4 regions of the Neobacillus sp. BF23-41 genome follow, and region 4 is predicted to be linked to each of the others. Evidence: riboswitches for the same ligand, from Rfam matches in the RefSeq annotation. Region 4 holds a riboswitch; each other region holds the start of a gene.
The links. A riboswitch is a leader RNA that binds a small molecule or an ion and turns the genes downstream of it on or off. The one in region 4 is predicted to bind S-adenosylmethionine.
Positions count from the first base shown of each region.

Region 1: linked by a shared signal. The riboswitch ahead of metK (methionine adenosyltransferase) and the one ahead of mmuP (S-methylmethionine permease) in region 4 are both predicted to bind S-adenosylmethionine.
Region 2: linked by a shared signal. The riboswitch ahead of AB7942_RS14490 (methionine ABC transporter ATP-binding protein) and the one ahead of mmuP (S-methylmethionine permease) in region 4 are both predicted to bind S-adenosylmethionine.
Region 3: linked by a shared signal. The riboswitch ahead of mtnK (S-methyl-5-thioribose kinase) and the one ahead of mmuP (S-methylmethionine permease) in region 4 are both predicted to bind S-adenosylmethionine.

Region 1 is NZ_JBGBPR010000006.1:203,155-207,547, forward strand. Features, by position in the region: gene asnB (asparagine synthase (glutamine-hydrolyzing)) at 1-342, opposite strand, end outside; gene metK (methionine adenosyltransferase) at 623-1,822, opposite strand; SAM riboswitch class I at 2,023-2,162, opposite strand; gene pckA (phosphoenolpyruvate carboxykinase (ATP)) at 2,414-4,000, shown strand; gene AB7942_RS12465 (DUF2584 domain-containing protein) at 4,045-4,287, opposite strand; gene AB7942_RS12470 (alpha/beta hydrolase family protein) at 4,325-4,393, opposite strand, start outside.
Region 2 is NZ_JBGBPR010000008.1:154,916-159,308, reverse strand. Features, by position in the region: gene AB7942_RS14505 (C40 family peptidase) at 1-434, opposite strand, end outside; gene AB7942_RS14500 (MetQ/NlpA family ABC transporter substrate-binding protein) at 719-1,546, opposite strand; gene AB7942_RS14495 (methionine ABC transporter permease) at 1,567-2,238, opposite strand; gene AB7942_RS14490 (methionine ABC transporter ATP-binding protein) at 2,228-3,241, opposite strand; SAM riboswitch class I at 3,333-3,439, opposite strand; gene AB7942_RS14485 (ABC transporter permease) at 3,725-4,393, opposite strand, start outside.
Region 3 is NZ_JBGBPR010000001.1:365,750-370,142, forward strand. Features, by position in the region: gene AB7942_RS01725 (pyridoxal phosphate-dependent aminotransferase) at 1-595, opposite strand, end outside; gene AB7942_RS01730 (carbon-nitrogen family hydrolase) at 714-1,499, shown strand; SAM riboswitch class I at 1,568-1,720, shown strand; gene mtnK (S-methyl-5-thioribose kinase) at 1,824-3,008, shown strand; gene AB7942_RS01740 (DUF2087 domain-containing protein) at 3,043-3,627, opposite strand; gene AB7942_RS01745 (transketolase C-terminal domain-containing protein) at 3,758-4,393, opposite strand, start outside.
Region 4 is NZ_JBGBPR010000026.1:49,079-53,471, reverse strand. Features, by position in the region: gene AB7942_RS25400 (dimethylarginine dimethylaminohydrolase family protein) at 1-304, opposite strand, end outside; gene AB7942_RS25395 (DUF1659 domain-containing protein) at 987-1,205, shown strand; gene AB7942_RS25390 (DUF2922 domain-containing protein) at 1,289-1,507, shown strand; gene AB7942_RS25385 (YvrJ family protein) at 1,577-1,720, shown strand; partial or broken gene AB7942_RS25380 (23S rRNA (pseudouridine(1915)-N(3))-methyltransferase RlmH) at 1,957-2,048, shown strand; SAM riboswitch class I at 2,184-2,288, shown strand; gene mmuP (S-methylmethionine permease) at 2,372-3,781, shown strand; gene mmuM (homocysteine S-methyltransferase) at 3,756-4,393, shown strand, end outside.

The DNA of each region.
Region 1 (4,393 bases), on a different contig from region 4:
CTTCAAATGGCTGTAGAGTGCAATAATAACCTCGGTATCGGAGCTTGTTGAAAAGGTTAATCCTTCACTCAATAGTTCCTCGCGCAGTTCAACATAGTTATAAACTTCACCATTAAAGATAATCCAGTACCGTTCATTTTCATACGTAAGCGGTTGATGACCACTCTCAATATCAATGATACTTAAACGGCGGAAACCAAATTGGATATGATCATCATAATAAAAACCATCATCATCCGGCCCGCGATGAGTTATAATATCGTTCATATTTTTAAATTGTTGTTTTTGCTCATCACTATAGTTTTGTGTTTTGTCGTGTACACAACCGATAAAACCACACATTATGTACTTCACCTCATTCTAAATATCCTTTAAAAGGACGTATTGCTCCAAATCCCAAACGCCTTGCGCTGGAGCTAGACAGAAAAACATACTCTCTAATACTACCACTTTTTATATAAAAATTGCACTGTGAACAATAGGCAAATTTAATATCATCATTTTTCACTTCTTTTGACCTGCTTAAACATTACATTTTATTCACTAATTGAATTACTATACAGGTAAATAGACGGAGAAATAAAAACGGGGGCTACATGTAGAATGTAACCCCCATAACGTTTTATAGATTTGCTTGTTGGCGTAATGTTTCTACTTTATCTGTGCGCTCCCAAGGAAGATCCACATCAGTACGGCCAAAGTGACCGTAAGCTGCTGTTTGTTGGTAAATTGGACGACGAAGATCCAACATGTTAATGATACCTGCAGGGCGAAGGTCAAAGTTTTCACTTACAAGGTCAACTAACACCTCTTCGCTTACTTTACCTGTACCAAACGTATCAACAGCAATCGAAACAGGTCTTGCTACACCAATAGCGTAAGCAAGTTGAACTTCTACCTTATCAGCAAGGCCAGCAGCCACGATGTTTTTAGCAACATAACGTGCTGCGTAGGCAGCTGATCGGTCCACTTTTGTAGGATCCTTACCAGAGAAGGCACCACCGCCATGGCGAGCATATCCACCATACGTATCTACGATGATTTTCCGGCCTGTTAAGCCAGCATCCCCTTGTGGTCCGCCAATAACGAAACGGCCGGTTGGATTAATAAAGTATTTTGTCTTTTCATCGATTAATTCTTTTGGAACTACCGGATTAATAACATATTCCTTCAAGTTACGTTGAATTTGCTCTAACTCAACTTCAGGATTGTGTTGAGTGGAAATAACAATCGTATCAATGCGTACTGGTTTATCGTTCTCATCATATTCAACCGTTACTTGTGTTTTTCCGTCTGGACGTAAGTAATCAAGAACCTTATCTTTACGTACTTCTGTTAAACGGCGAGCAAGTTTGTGCGCTAGTGAAATGGGAAGAGGCATAAGCTCTTTAGTTTCATTACAAGCAAAACCAAACATTAAACCTTGGTCCCCTGCACCAATTGCTTCGATTTGTTCATCGGACATTTGACCTTCACGCGCTTCCAAAGCTTGGTCAACACCCATCGCGATATCTGGAGACTGTTCATCAATAGATGTTAAAACAGCACAGGTTTCTGAGTCAAAACCGAATTTCGCGCGATTGTAGCCGATGTTTTTAATCGTTTCACGAACAATTTTTGGAATATCCACGTAGGTAGATGTGGTGATTTCTCCTGCTACTAGCACTAGTCCTGTTGTTACTGAAGTTTCAGCCGCAACACGGGCATTAGCATCCCTTGCTAAAATAGCATCTAAAATGGAATCAGAAATTTGGTCACAGATCTTATCAGGATGACCCTCAGTAACTGATTCAGAAGTGAACAAACGACGTTTTGTTGACATCTGAATTCCTCCTATAATATGAGATAATCGAGGTTTTAGGAAGGTTACAGGAATACTTCCTTAAACATCGAGAATTTGATACGGTACTCATTCCCTTAGTATGTAATAAACAAAGGATTTTTATTAGAGACTCTTTTCATAAAGGACTTATACAAAACAAAAAACCTTACCAGAGAGGAAAGGTTGTTCCGGGCCTTTCGCTCTTATCGTTCAAGGTCAAAGCCTTGCGTCAGATTAGCACCTTCGCATCCTGAAAAGGACCTTTTAAGTGGTCAATCTTTTCATACTGCAGGTTGCTGGGTTTCATTGGGCCTGTCCCTCCACCAGCTCAGGATAAGAGAGTATCCGTTCAAATTAGAATAATATCACACTGCCCAACAATGTCAATGAATTTTTTAAGAAATGTCTTTCACAACAAAATGGGAATAATACGAAGTAAGTTAGTCTCTATTTATAAATATTTTTTATATCTTCAATTAAAGTTTTATAATATATAAATTTAGTTAAATAGGATACATCAATTCGGCTAATGTGTTATACTTTTTATATTATTAACAACATAAAAACTAAAATAAAGGAAGGTCTCATTAAATGAATTCTGTTGATACTCCTAATGAATTAAATCAATTGTTAAATGAAAGTCATGTTCATGTGCAATTATCTGTTCCTCAATTAGTTGAGAAAGTCTTAACCCGACATGAAGGAGCACTAACTTCTACGGGAGCTATTAGTGTCGTTACTGGAAAATATACTGGCCGGTCTCCACAGGATAAATTCATTGTTTTAGAAGATTCAACTAAAGACAAAATTGAATGGGGCACGACCAATCAACCAATTTCAGAACCGGTTTTTACAAAGCTTTATCAAAAGGTCATTAATTATTTACAACAGAAAAATGAGATCTTTGTTTTTAAAGGATTTGCGGGTGCTGATAAAAAATCACGTTTATCCATCCAAGTGGTAAATGAATTAGCTTGGCAAAATTTATTTGTACACCAGTTATTTATTCGCCCGTCTGATGATGAACTTCTTGCCCATGATGCTGGATTTACCGTTATTTCTGCACCTAATTTCAAGGCAGATCCGGCTATCGATGGCACCAACTCGGAAGCTTTTATTATGATTTCTTTTGAAAAAAGAATTGTTTTAATAGGTGGTACAGAATACGCAGGTGAAATGAAAAAGTCGATTTTTTCTGTAATGAATTATTTACTGCCTGAAAACAATATTTTTTCCATGCATTGTTCTGCAAATGTTGGGATTGAAGGCGATGTTGCTTTATTCTTTGGCTTGTCTGGAACTGGCAAAACAACCTTATCAGCCGATTCCAATCGTCGATTAATTGGGGATGATGAGCACGGTTGGTCCTCCAATGGTGTCTTTAATATCGAGGGGGGCTGCTACGCAAAATGTATCAATCTTTCTCGTGAAAAGGAGCCGCAAATTTTTGATGCCATCCGCTTTGGAACTGTCCTAGAAAACGTAACATTGAACCAGGAATCAAGAATCCCTGATTATGAAGATGGAACGTTGACCGAAAATACACGTGCCGCTTATCCGATTGACGCAATTGATAATATTGTTCAACCAAGTATCGCTGGCCACCCAAATACGATTGTCTTTTTAACCGCTGATGCATTCGGAGTATTGCCTCCAATTTCAAAATTAACAAAGGAACAAGCAATGTATCACTTTTTAAGTGGCTACACCTCAAAACTAGCCGGAACAGAGCGTGGAATAACTTCACCACAAGCTACCTTCTCCACTTGCTTTGGTGCTCCATTCCTGCCGCTGCCTGCGACTCGTTACGCAGAAATGCTCGGTGAAAAAATACTTGAGCACAATGCCAATGTTTTTCTAGTCAATACTGGCTGGACCGGCGGCGAATATGGGGTCGGTAATCGAATGAAACTTTCCTACACGCGCGCTATGGTTGAAGCCGCTCTTGAGGGAGAATTAAACCATGTAGAGACTGTCAAGGACGAGATCTTTGGATTAAATATCCCGCTCCATATTGCAGGTGTACCAGACGAAGTCCTGCAGCCGATTAAAACTTGGTCCGATTCGCAAGTATATGAAAAGAAAGCAATAGAATTAGCTGCAAAGTTCCGCGAAAACTTTAAAAAATTCACTAATGTTTCACGTGATATTGAAGAAAAAGGCGGTCCAATAGCATAATGTAAGAAAGCCCATATCGATTCGATATGGGCTTTCTTACATAATCAGTTAGTCGAATTTAATGAAATTAATTGATAGGTTATGGTCGTGCTGTTCTTTTGCAATTCAACTTTTTTTATCAATGCGGTACCACTTGAATCACTATCGATTGTTTTTCTTACATCAATCGGAATCTCAATTGGATAAAGTCTGTACCCTTCTTTTTCTAGCAAAAAGACGTTTTCTTCCACTCGTTTCTCTCTACCTTTAGTTACTATCATCGTATTTAACTCAAGAGGCATACCCATAAACATCCGCTCCTCTACTTGTAATACCTATATATTATCATCTTTTGCGATGACTTTTCATCCACTTCGTTAAATCATTCACGACTTTTCTATTTACTGCTGGTGG
Region 2 (4,393 bases), on a different contig from region 4:
TGCATAACGGCAGTAGATCGAGTTAATAACTGAGAAAAATCTTCTGAAGAAATGATAAATTCTGCGTAAGTGATAATGGACTGTTTCCCTTGTGCCTGCATGGTTCTTAGTCTTGTAGAATAGTAGTCTTTGTTCGTTTCTAAGTCTTTTCTTGCTCTTTCAATTTCAGTCTTTGTTTCTTCCATTTGACCTTGTTGTGCTTTAATATCATCGTTTAGTTGTTTGCTTTTTTCCATTCCTATAATGATTCGATTGTCTAGTTGTTGTATCTTTGTTTCTAGCTCTTCAATTTGTCCTGCTGTCTTGTTGATTTGTCCTTTTGTCTGATTGATTTGTCCTTGAGTAACAGGTGGACTTGCAAAAACAGGGGCTGCTTGCACGATCGAAGTTAAAAGAGCAACCGATAGCGTATATATTAATGTTTTCCGTTTCAAACTATAATCACCTTTTCTTAGAGAAAATTATTCCAATTCATATAAATATAGTTTAAGTTTGTTAGAGAATAATAACAATGGAACTGGACAGATTGTAATAAATTTGTAATGTTATGTAGAAACTTCATAGAAAGCGTCGAATGTAGAACCTAGTTTTCGTGAGAGTATGTTAACTTTCGTCATTTTTCAATATATAGAAGAAACTTGAGAGAATAAACGAGTTGGTACGGAAATGTCCACAAAACAAACCTCGAAGAATAGAGACTTCGAGGCTTGTTCTGGATTTACTTTTTCATCCAATCCGGTTTTCCAAATCCTTCAAATTGTTCATCGATTACTTTTTTAAATTCCTCAGACTCGACAACAGCTTTTATATCTTTTGCAAATTGAGCATCTTTGTTTTCTGTTTTCACCGCTACAACATTGCGATAAGGATCGAGCATATTCTCAAGCGCTAGCGCTTTAAGCAAGTCCATTTTAGCAGCAAGGGCGAAGTTTCCAGGTACAGCGGCTATGTCAGCACTATCGACAGAACGAGGCAGCTGACCTGCTTCAATCGGCTGAAACTTCAAGTTCTTCTTATTTTCAGTAATATCCTTCTCAGACACTTTAATCGGGTCTGCCTTTTCATTAATTTTAATCAAACCTTCATCACGGAGCGTATTCAAGGCCCGAGCGGCATTCGTCGGATCATTTGGAAGGGTAACTGTTGACCCATCCTTCACCTCAGCAAGCGATTTATAAGTGTTTGAATAAAGGCCCATAGGTGCCGTTGGGACAGAAATCAACGCGGATAAATCCATGTTATTTTCCTTCGCAAAACTTGAAAGGTAAATCGAGTTTTGGAAGAGGTTTGCGTGAATATCACCATTATCTAGCGCTTTGTCTGGTTGAATATAATCACTAAATTCAACAATCTCTACTTTGTAGCCCTTTTCTTCTAATCCTGGTACAATCGCTTTCTTCAACATATCACTATACGGACCAGCTGTAGCCCCCAATTTAATATTCTTTGAATCAGCGCTTTTCTTATCGTTGTTTCCTGAGCTGCCACAAGCAGCTAAAGCTCCTAAGACTACTAGCAAAATAAATGATAAAAACAATTTTTTCATGACTATTTCCCTCTCTCTTTTTATCTTTTATCAAAAACTTTGGCGAGAAAATCGCCAAGAAACTGAACAAACTGAACTAAAACAATTAATATAATCACAGTGGCAATCATAATGGTATTGTCGTATCGATAGTAACCAAACCGAATGGCCAAATCACCAATTCCACCGCCGCCAACGGTCCCTGCCATCGCCGAAAATCCAATTAAACTAATCAGTGTTAAGGTAATACCTGAGATAATTCCTGACCTTGCTTCAAGGAGCAGGACATCTTTAATAATCATTAACGGCGTAGCGCCGGCAGCTATCGCGGCTTCAATGACCCCTTTATCAATCTCCCTTAATGCATTCTCGACAATTCGGGCAAAAAAAGGAATCGAAGCTACAGAAAGCGAAACACTCGCAGCAGTTGGTCCAATTGTTGTACCTACTAGAAAATTGGTTAAGGGAATTAACGCCACCAATAAAATAATAAAAGGAATGGAGCGGACTAAATTAACAACAAAGCCCATGCAAAGTTGGATGACGCGATTTTGCAAAAACAAGCCTTTGTCGGTCACGTATAATAGAATCCCTACTGGCAAGCCAATGACTATCGCGATTACCAATGAGATGAGGATCATATAAATCGTTTGTAAAAATGCTGTATTTATATCAGGAATTAGTTCCAAAAGATGCTGAAAATCAAAGCCCATTACGTAACACCTCCACTTGCGCTGCCCGGTCTTCGATATACTGAAGTGCTGCTTTCACGTCTTCCTTTTGTCCCTTCAATTCCATGATAAAGATGCCAAGTGGCAATTCTTGAATATATTCAATCGATCCATGCAGGAAGTTCCCTTTTACGTTATATTGCTGGAGCATATCGGAAATAACGCCCTCTCCAGCGACTTTCCCCTTAAACATGACCTTGATAATCGGTCCTTCACAATTATTTAAAATGGTCTCCGGAACGTCAAAGGAAACAACACTGTCGATAAATTCTTTGGTCAGTTCTGCCTGAGGGTTGGCAAATATATCATATACCGCTCCCTCTTCAATGACCTTTCCTTCTTGCATAATCGCCATTCGATTACAAATTTCCTTGACAACATTCATCTCATGCGTGATTAAAACTATCGTAATATCGAGTTCTTTGTTAATTTTTTTCAATAAATTTAAGATCGATTTTGTCGTGGTTGGATCCAGGGCTGATGTTGCTTCATCACATAATAGTACCTTCGGATTATTAGCCAGCGCTCGTGCAATCCCTACCCGTTGTTTTTGTCCACCGCTCAGTTGGGAAGGATAAACATCCCTTTTATCTCCAAGACCGACCGTTGCAAGCAGTTCTTCCACCCGTTCTTTGATTTGGCTCTTTGGATAGTTGGCCGCTTTCAAGGAAAACACGATATTCTCAAACACCGTTTTTTGACTGATTAAATAAAAGTGTTGAAAAATCATCCCTATTTTTAATCGTGATAAGCGTAGATTCTCCCCCTTTAGTGAAGTAAGGTCAATACCATCAACAGTAATACTCCCTGATGTTGGTCGCTCCAACAGATTAATACAGCGCAAGAGCGAACTTTTTCCTGCACCTGAATAGCCGACAATTCCATAAATTCCGCCTCTTTGAACGGTTAACGAAACATCATCCACACCTTTTACCGTGCCATTTTTCGTATTGTAAACTTTCGAAAGATTCTGAATCTCAATCATACGATTACCTCTTTTTTAAAATGCAATATTTTGGATATAAAAAAATGCCCCTCTCAACTGAAAGGGACATCGAAATACAAGTGGATATTTCGACTTATCTTTCAGAATGATCGTCATTCTGCAGGAATTGGCACCTTCCCTGTAATGGGGGTTGCCGGACGTCATAGGGCCTAGTCCCTCAGTCGCTCTCGATAAGTTTCATCATTAAATTAAGATATTTAAGATATTACCAATCTATTTTAATCTTGTCAATCATCTGAAAATAGTATTCTAACATAATATGGATTTCCATTCCCATAAAATCAATCAAAATAGTTGGATTAACTATACTATACTCAACTATACTAGTCTATTCTATTTTTATTTTACCTGCATCTCATTCCGACCAGCCAAAAAAAAGACAAGAGCAACTTTGCCCTCATCCGACGTTTACACTTTTCCGCTTTATACATTAGCTGTGCGGAGGTCTGAACCACATATCTACTACACAAAAGTCTGTGTAGAATTATTTCTACTAAATCGATACACCGCAATCAAGAAAAACGCAGCGGCAAAGGCAAATAGAATCATGAAATTTAAATACAACCCGCTAAATTCATTTCCTTCCTGAAGCTTCGTTAACGTATCCAATGTCCAGCGCTGCGGCAGGAAATTAGCAATTTTCTGTAACGATTTCGGCATCACTTCCACCGGCCAGAAGCAGCCGGAAAGCATGACGGTCGGAGTGATAATTAAATTTTGCAAGGCGCCCGCGGCACTGCGGCTGTTTGAAAAAGAAACAATCATTAATGAGATCCCTACGGAAATCAATGAAAATAGCATCATGACGAACGCCGCTGACCAAAAGGACATATTGATGCCAATATCAAAGATACTTTTCATAATCGTTAACGTGATCAGCACCTGTATCGTCATCACAATCATGTTGACCATGACATTGGAGAAGATATACTTCCTGGCATTAATCGGTGTTGATAATAACCGAAAATAGGTGCGGTTTTCTTTTTCTAAAAGGATGATCTCGGACATATTGCAGGCCGACATCAGCATGATCATAATCAGGAAGCCAATCGTTTGGTTGGTCATAAACTTGTTTTTTGAAGAATCTTCTAAAGCATTTGTGGTCAGCTTATAATCTGTTTGCTGGTAATC
Region 3 (4,393 bases), on a different contig from region 4:
CACTCGCTAGCTTAATAGTCTCATCAAAAAATTCATGAGTAGCTGTAGATCCTGTTGGATTATTAGGATAATTGAGGAACATTAACTTTGCTTTTGATAAAACAGACTTATCCAGTTCGCAATAATCCGGCAGAAAGTTATTTTCCTCTCGTAACGGCATCGTAACCATTTCAGCTTTTGCAAGAGCAACCCCAGACCAATAATCTGGGTAACCGGGGTCAGGTACGAGGATGGTATCCCCCGGATTTAATAAGCATTGAGGGATTTCGACAAGTCCTGCTTTACCCCCAAACAAAATTGCCACTTCTTTATCCGGATCAATGGTCACTCCATATTCTCTTAAATAAAAATCAGCGGCAGCCTGTTTTAAATAACGATGTCCCTGAAAAGGAGAATATTTATGATTTAATGGATTCACTGCTGCATCTTGAAGTTTTTTAACAATATGAGAAGGCGTTGGCTGATCGGGATTGCCTTGCCCTAAATTAATCACATCAAACCCTTGTGAAATATACTCACCCACTTTTTTAACAAGTGAAGCAAAAAATTGCTTCGGAAGACTAGTTAATAGTTCTGATGGTGGAAATTGCTTCATTATTCTCACCTGCTTAATTATTTATAAGAATCATTATGAATTTCTAGTCACAAATGATATAACTTTTATAATGGCTTGTAAAGAAAAAATTCCGAAATTTCAAACGAGGTGAAGATTCGTGAAATTAAAAATTTCATGTCTGCAAATGGATATCGTCTTTGGCAATCCCAATAAAAACTACCAAACTGCCGAAAGACTCATTGAAAAAGCACTGATTGAACAACCCGATATCATTGTCCTTCCAGAACTATGGACAACGGGTTATGACTTGACCCGCCTGAATGAAATTGCAGACCCAAAAGCACTACAAACGATTGAATTTCTGAGAAATGCAGCACAAAAAAATCAGGTTCATTTCGTTGGCGGCTCAGTTGCGAACCGAGAAGAAACAGGAGTAAAAAATACTCTCCTCATCATCAATAAAGATGGCACGCTTGTGCACCAGTATAGTAAACTACATCTTTTTAAACTCATGAATGAGCATGTTTTCTTAGAGCCTGGCGCTGAGAAGGGACTTTTCCAACTTGATAATCACCAGTTTGCTGGGTCGATCTGTTATGATATCCGGTTTCCAGAGTGGATACGCGCTCACACATCAGATGGTGCAGAAGCACTGTTTGTTGTGGCCGAATGGCCTGCACCCAGATTGTCCCACTGGAGGGCCCTTTTAATTGCCAGAGCAATTGAAAATCAATGTTATGTAATTGCCTGTAACCGTTCTGGAAATGACCCAAAAAACCATTTTGCTGGTCACTCAATGATTATTGACCCGTGGGGTGAGGTCATTGCTGAGGCTGGAATGAAGGAAGAAATCCTATCGGCTGAAATTGAGATGGACTTAGTCAAGGAGGTCCGTAAGCAAATTCCTATTTTCACGGATAGAAAACCAGAATTCTATAAATAATAATTTTCAAAAAATATTGACACTTTCTCTTTGTTACTGATATGATTTTTACCAGTTAAATAGATTTTCTCTTATCACGAGCTGGCTGAGGGATTTGGCCCTTTGAAGCCCAGCAACCGACCGGAAACCCATTGAAATGGGGCGCTTTTTGCGCTGGGGATCCCCCCTTTAAGGCACGGTGCTAATTCCAACAGAAGGATTATCTTTCTGAGAGATAAGAGGTGAGACAGACAATATTGTCTATCAGCCTCTTTCAGATGAGAAAGAGGCTTTTTTAGTGCCTGCGTGCATAATTAAGCCTCCCAAAAACGAGGAGGAACCATAATGAGTCTACTAAAACAAAAAACATACCAGCCTTTAACAAACGGGAGTGCAGTTGAACTGGCACTTGAATTGAAAATTTTTGACCAGCATGCAAAACTTTCCTGCAAGGAGATTGGCGATGGGAATCTCAATCTAGTCTTTCATATTGTTGATAAATTAAAAGGAAAAAGTGTTATTATCAAACAAGCTCTCCCTTATGCAAAGGTAGTTGGCGAAAGCTGGCCATTAACTTTGAAAAGAGCAAAGATTGAAGCGGATGCCTTAAAAATTTTCGGACAGATTGCTCCAGATTATGTACCCCAAGTTTTTTTCACAGATGATGTCCTAGCTGTAACCGTAATGGAGGACCTTTCCCATCTTTCGATCGCAAGAACTGGCTTTATCAAAGGAGAAACCTATCCATTAATTTCAAAGCATCTAGGTGAATATCTTGCAAAAACACTATTTTACACTTCCGATTACGGATTAGGCCTTTCCTTAAAAAAGGAATATGTACAACAGTTTATCAATCCCGAGCTTTGCAAAATAACTGAAGATTTAATCTTTACCGATCCTTTTATTGATGCAGAAACCAACGATTTCGAGGAAGGACTGCATCCTGTAGTCGAAGAGCTTTGGCAGGATGAAGAACTAAAGTTTCATGTAAATATTTTGAAGAAACGCTTTTTAACAGAAGCTGAAGTTCTCCTCCATGGTGATCTTCATACCGGAAGTGTTTTTGCCGATAATTATGAAACAAAAGTAATCGATCCTGAATTTGCTTTTTACGGACCAGCTGGATTTGATATCGGCCAAGTATTTGCAAATCTTCTCTTTCAGGTAATAGCAAATGTTGAACAACGTGATCTTTTCCTCAATCATATTGAAACGGTATGGAATGTATTTGAGGATCAATTTACACAATTATGGAATACGGAGAATAAAGACGATTACGCTAAATCCACTAGATTTTTAAACTATAATTTAACTAAGTTTTTTGAGGACTCGATCGGCTTTGCAGGCTGCGAATTAATCAGAAGAACAATTGGTCTTGCTCATGTTGCTGATTTAGATGGGATCGAGGAAGATCAAACTAGAATTACTGCTAAGCAGAGAACATTAGATCTCGGTACAATCCTAATTAAACAACGAAAAGAAATAAAGAACCTTTCTTCTTTCATAACGACGGTAAAAGGAGCATTATAATAGGAAAAGCAATCCGAACTTTCGGATTGCTTTTCTAGTCAAGTTTTGCCCACAGTTCTTCTGGATTTAGTTCATAAATACCATTTTCGCGGAACATGTAATGATTTATGATAAACTCTCTGCGAATAGTTGCATAATCATCATGGAATTGTTTTATATACTCGTTTAATTGTTTTTCTTCGTACTTTTCACCTATTTTTAACCCACGTACCATGTGTTCGAACACGATTAATTTCTTCTTCCTTTGGGCAGGAATGTTCTTTAGTTTCCCATTTTTCATAAAGAAGTTCTCGATAATTTTTTGTCTCTCGATACTTGACTCGACCATTTCATCCAACTCCTTCCCCTTTTTTTCTAACAGCTCTGTAAACACCTTTGCCTGCTGGTTAATCAACGATTCATTTAGGTAAAAGTAAATCGTATTCTTGACTCTTCTGTCATACACCACATGGATCTCTCGTAATTTCTTTAAATGATGGGTAATCGTAGGTGCGGACAAGCCAAGCTTTCCTGCTATTGCCTGCCCATGGAGTGGACCTTTTGCTAATATAGCAACGATTCTAATCCGTGTGGGATCCCCCATCGTTTTATAAAACGCAACAACACGGTCTAATTGTATCAATGCACTACCTCCTCTTCATTCCACTTCGATATACATCTAATTAGATATATATCAAATTTAATCTCCCCTGTCAATAACCAACAAAAAAACACTACCTATAAGGAAGTGTTTTTTTGAATTGCTTTTTTTACAGCATAGGATTTTCATTCTTTGCTTTGAGTCTCTGCCATCTTTTCTCAACTTCTGCTTCAAATTCTTCTAGCATTGGCTTGTTTTCATCTTTAAGTAGGTGTTTTGTTTTCCCCATATATTTTAACCAATCAGAAAGTGGAATTCGTTTGCTCTTCTCTTCTGGATTGTAAGTTATGGTTGTAACACCTTGTTCTACTTCATAAAGCGGGAAGAAGCAAGAATCTACAGCAGCTTCGATAATTTTTGTACCAAAACGGTCATCAGATTTCCAGTTAAGTGGGCATGTGATGAGAAGTTTTCCATATACTGTTCCAACATTTTGGGCATACCATTGTGCTTTTGCACCTTTTTTAACTAAGTCCTGTGGAAAGGCTTCCGAACCGGTAAACACATAAGGAATATTGGTAGCAGCCATAATTTGCGGAGTATCTTTATGATGGAAGGCTTTTCCTCGCTGTGCTTTTCCAACTCCTGATGTACTTGTCATATGACCCAGTGGTGTTGAATAAGACATTTGTGAGCCTGTATTCATGTAGCCCTCATTATCATATTCAAGCATAATTAGTTTATGTCCGCGAAGAGCAGTACCAATCGCTGAACCCATACCAATATCCATACCACCATCACCAGT
Region 4 (4,393 bases):
TAGCAACAAAGATTGTTTGCCCTAGAGTAAAACCAATATCCCGGGTAAAGACCTGTTCGGGATATTTTTTATGATAAGGCAATAAAATAACTTCGATGCCATTCTCCTTTAGCGTTTTGACAAATTTACTGTGCTGCTCAAGCGCGCGTTCAATATGGATACCTTCATTCTTAAAATGCTCTTGCGTTTCATTAATTACTTCGCGAATCGTCATATATTGAGGCTGACAAAGGATTACTCGTTTTAATACATCGTATTCACTCATGCAAAAAGTCTTGTTGTTTGTCTTTGGGATTTCTGCCATTTTGCTGCCCTCCTGCGTTCTCTTTTTAAATTAGGTTTTCCTAATCTATCGTTAATATTTACAAACAGAGACAATAGGAAATCTCTTTGCATCATAGGGTCTTTAATGAGGGAATTTCCTCTTTTTACAAATGGGGATGAATCATTAATAAGAATACTATTTCCGATACGGGGAAATTGATACGATACAAATTCAATTGAATAATCAAGTTGTAGAACGCTTCACAACAAAAGGAGAAGCGAATAAATAGCCAATCTATACTAAAAAATACAGCCGTTCGACGAAATTCCATATAGGCTATACTAATCAAACGTTTAGTTAAAACAGCTATAAGTACTGATTTATAAGAACCTTCCCTGCCATGCAAGAAGGAAAATTGTCGATAACTGAAAGTGTATTCCGCAGGAAATAACCCACCTTTCCACAAAATCAGATAGGTTTCTATTAAACTTACATAATTCTATTAATTGCCTGTCTTTTCCCTACTACACAAACGTTTAATTAATAGTGGCCTTAGCACGCACCACTCCTGGCTTTATCCCTTCAAACACCTAAAAAGTTTGTCGAGTGATGTCTTCACCAATCCTAGTTTTAGCCAACAGCACTTTAAAAATTTCTTCTTCCTCCCCTGTCCTTTTTACCGACTTTTTTCTATATAGAAGGTGAAAGGTGGTGAGAGACAATGGCACTAGCGTTATTAGAAGTAACGAAGCTTCGCATCGTATTTGAAGCGGGCATGGATGACGAGGGAAATCCCATCCTCAAAGCGAAAACGTTTAGCAATGTCACCAAGGCAGCTACTGCGGATCAATTATCGCAAGCGGCACTAGCAGTTGCAGTTCTATGCAATGATACGCTAAACAAAGTGGAGCGGAATGATATCATCGCAATTGTAGGTTAATAGTCTAAAGTGAAACGGAATGACAGCTCCGCGATTCTAGGTTAATAGTCTAGTAAAAAACGAAGGGATAGGAGGTGAAAGAAATGGCAAAAACATTGGAATTGCAATTTGCCACGGAGTTCGGAAAGACAGCAAGCCTTTCCATTGATAACCCCAAAGAGCCGATTGATGAAGAAGTCGTAAAATTATCGATGGCGCAGATTATTGCATCTGAAGTTTTCACAACTAGCAGCGGGAAGTTTGTTGCTGCAAAAGGAGCAAGAGTGATCGAACGCAATGTGACAGATTACGTGATTGCCTAATAAAAGTGAGAGGCCGGATTCATTATGAACCCAGCCTCTTTTTATAAACAATGGAAGGAGGAGAGAAAAGTGGAGCAGTTGATTCCAATCATCAGCCAGGTGGGATTCCCCATCGTTGTGACTCTTTATTTGCTTTACCGAATTGAAGCAAAGCTTGATTTGGTCGTCCAGTCGATACAGACACTTCCTGAGCGGATGAGGGAGCGAATATAAAAAAGAGAAACCACCTAGCCTCTACTATTAAGTAGATCCAAGGTGGTTTCTTGTTTTTATTCTTTCACTTTATCCAGAATTCCTTAACCGCTCTTTTTCCCTTTTAACTTTATATACAACTACACCAATGATCAATATCACGACTACTCCTACAATCATCGACGGGTTCTTTTTGATTTGAATCGCTTCTTTTTAATGGTAGGCAAGTCTCGATTCGTCCCCACGGTCTTGCCTGGATGACCTTCCCCCATCAGCTGATGAGACAATCCTTGTTGAACAAATTTATAGAGCTTTTCGGATTAATCGCGGTGAACCGTACCATAAGTAACGACGAAATTTTTACTTGAATTTATATTAGATAAGCATAATTATTATATTTTTTGCTTATAAGGTTTTAAAATTTTAAAAAACTCAGAAATATATTGACAATTATTTAATAGATTGATAAAGTTTAAAAAAATATTTCTTATCCAGAGAGGCGGAGGGACTGGCCCTATGAAACCTCAGCAGCAGGTCTAATAAGACACTGTGCTAATTCCATCGGGTGTGAAGCCTTGATAGATAAGAGCTACGTTATTATTTGTCAGTAACGCACTCATTTATCTGAGTGCGTTTTTTGTTTTTTCTGGATGTAGGAAAAAGGAGACTAGGATGGAGAAGAAAAGCAAGCAAAAATTTCAAAGAAAAATGCAAACACGGCATTTAGTTATGCTATCGCTCGGCGGAGTGATTGGAACAGGATTATTCTTAAGTTCGGGTTACACGATTCAACAAGCTGGCCCGTTTGGGACCATTCTGTCCTATCTGATTGGTGCACTAGTGGTTTATCTCGTCATGCTATGTTTAGGAGAGCTTTCCGTACATATGCCTGAAACTGGTGCCTTTCACAGTTATGCGACTAAATATATTGGACCAGGGACTGGGTATACAGTTGCTTGGTTGTACTGGCTAACTTGGACTGTTGCTTTAGGTTCTGAATTTACGGCTGCAGGATTATTAATGCAGCGATGGTTTCCATCCATTAATGTCTGGAATTGGAGTTTGCTGTTTGCTATTTTGGTTTTTGTCTTAAATATACTGACGGTTAAGTTTTTCGCTGAATCTGAATTCTGGTTTGCGTCTATAAAGGTAATAGCGATTGTTCTGTTTATTGTTGTAGGAGCAGCGGCAATGGTAGGTTTTCTTCCGATGACCCATTCCCAATCGGCACCGTTCTTCTCTAATTTTACAAGTGCAGGTTTATTTCCTAATGGTGCTTTTGCGATTGTCATGACAATGCTTGCGGTTAACTTTGCCTTTTCAGGAACGGAATTAATAGGAATTGCAGCGGGGGAAACAGCAAATCCGGAAAAAACGATACCAAAGGCCATTCGTACTACATTGTGGAGATTGATTATCTTTTTTGTAGGAACGATTGTTGTATTATCTGCATTAATGCCTACTTCAGATGCAGGAGTATTAGAGAGCCCCTTTGTTGCCGTTCTTGAACAAATTGGCGTACCATATGCAGCGGATATTATGAACTTTGTCATATTAACAGCCATTCTATCTGCTGCAAACTCAGGTCTTTATGCCTCTTCAAGAATGCTTTGGTCACTTGCAGATAAGAATACGATATCACCCATTTTTGCAAAATTAACAAAACAAGGTGTTCCAATATATGCAGTCATTTTTAGCATGTTTGGCGGTGGTTTAGCTTTGTTCTCAAGTATTATTGCACCAGATACAGTGTATATCGTACTTGTATCCATTTCGGGCCTAGCTGTGGTGGTAGTTTGGATGAGTATTAGTGCTTCACAGTTTTTATTTCGCAGACAATATATTAAAGAAGGAAATTCCGTAAAGGACTTGGTTTATCGTACACCATTCTATCCTTTGGTACCAATCGCTTCCTTTATCCTTTGTCTTGCTTCATGTATTGGAATCGCATTTGACCCTACACAACGAATTGCCTTATATTGTGGCATTCCATTTATATTGTTTTGCTATGCAAGTTATTATTTAACCCAAAGATTAAAGAAAAGAGGAGTAGGTTATGTCCAACAAAATCAACCCTATTAAGGCTATTTTATCCGAACATTCCATTATGCTACTGGACGGAGCGTTAGCCACAGAGCTTGAGTCGCATGGGTGTAATTTGGACGATCCCCTCTGGTCTGCACGTGTATTACTAGAAAATCCAGAATTGATTTATCAGGTTCATTCTGACTATTTTCGTGCTGGAGCGGACTGTGCCATAACGTCAAGCTATCAAGCAACCATTGACGGTTTTTCCAAGCGTGGTATCCAAGAGAAAGAAGCTTTAGAACTAATTAAGAAAACGGTGTTACTTGCGAGAAAAGCAAGAGATGATTTTTGGCAGGAAAATTCACAAACCAATAGACCTAAGCCATTGGTTGCCGCATCCGTTGGCCCTTATGGTGCTTACCTAGCCGATGGTTCAGAGTATGTGGGAAACTACGGTGTTACAGATGAAACATTAATAGACTTTCATCGCACAAGAATGTCAGCGTTGATTGAAGCAGGTGCTGATCTATTAGCATTTGAAACGATTCCTTCCCTGCAGGAAGCGAAGGTATTAGCTTCATTGTTGAAGGAATTTCCAGATACATATGCCTGGCTATCCTTTTCTTTGAAAAATGAGAATGCGATAAGTGACAATACGCCGCTGGC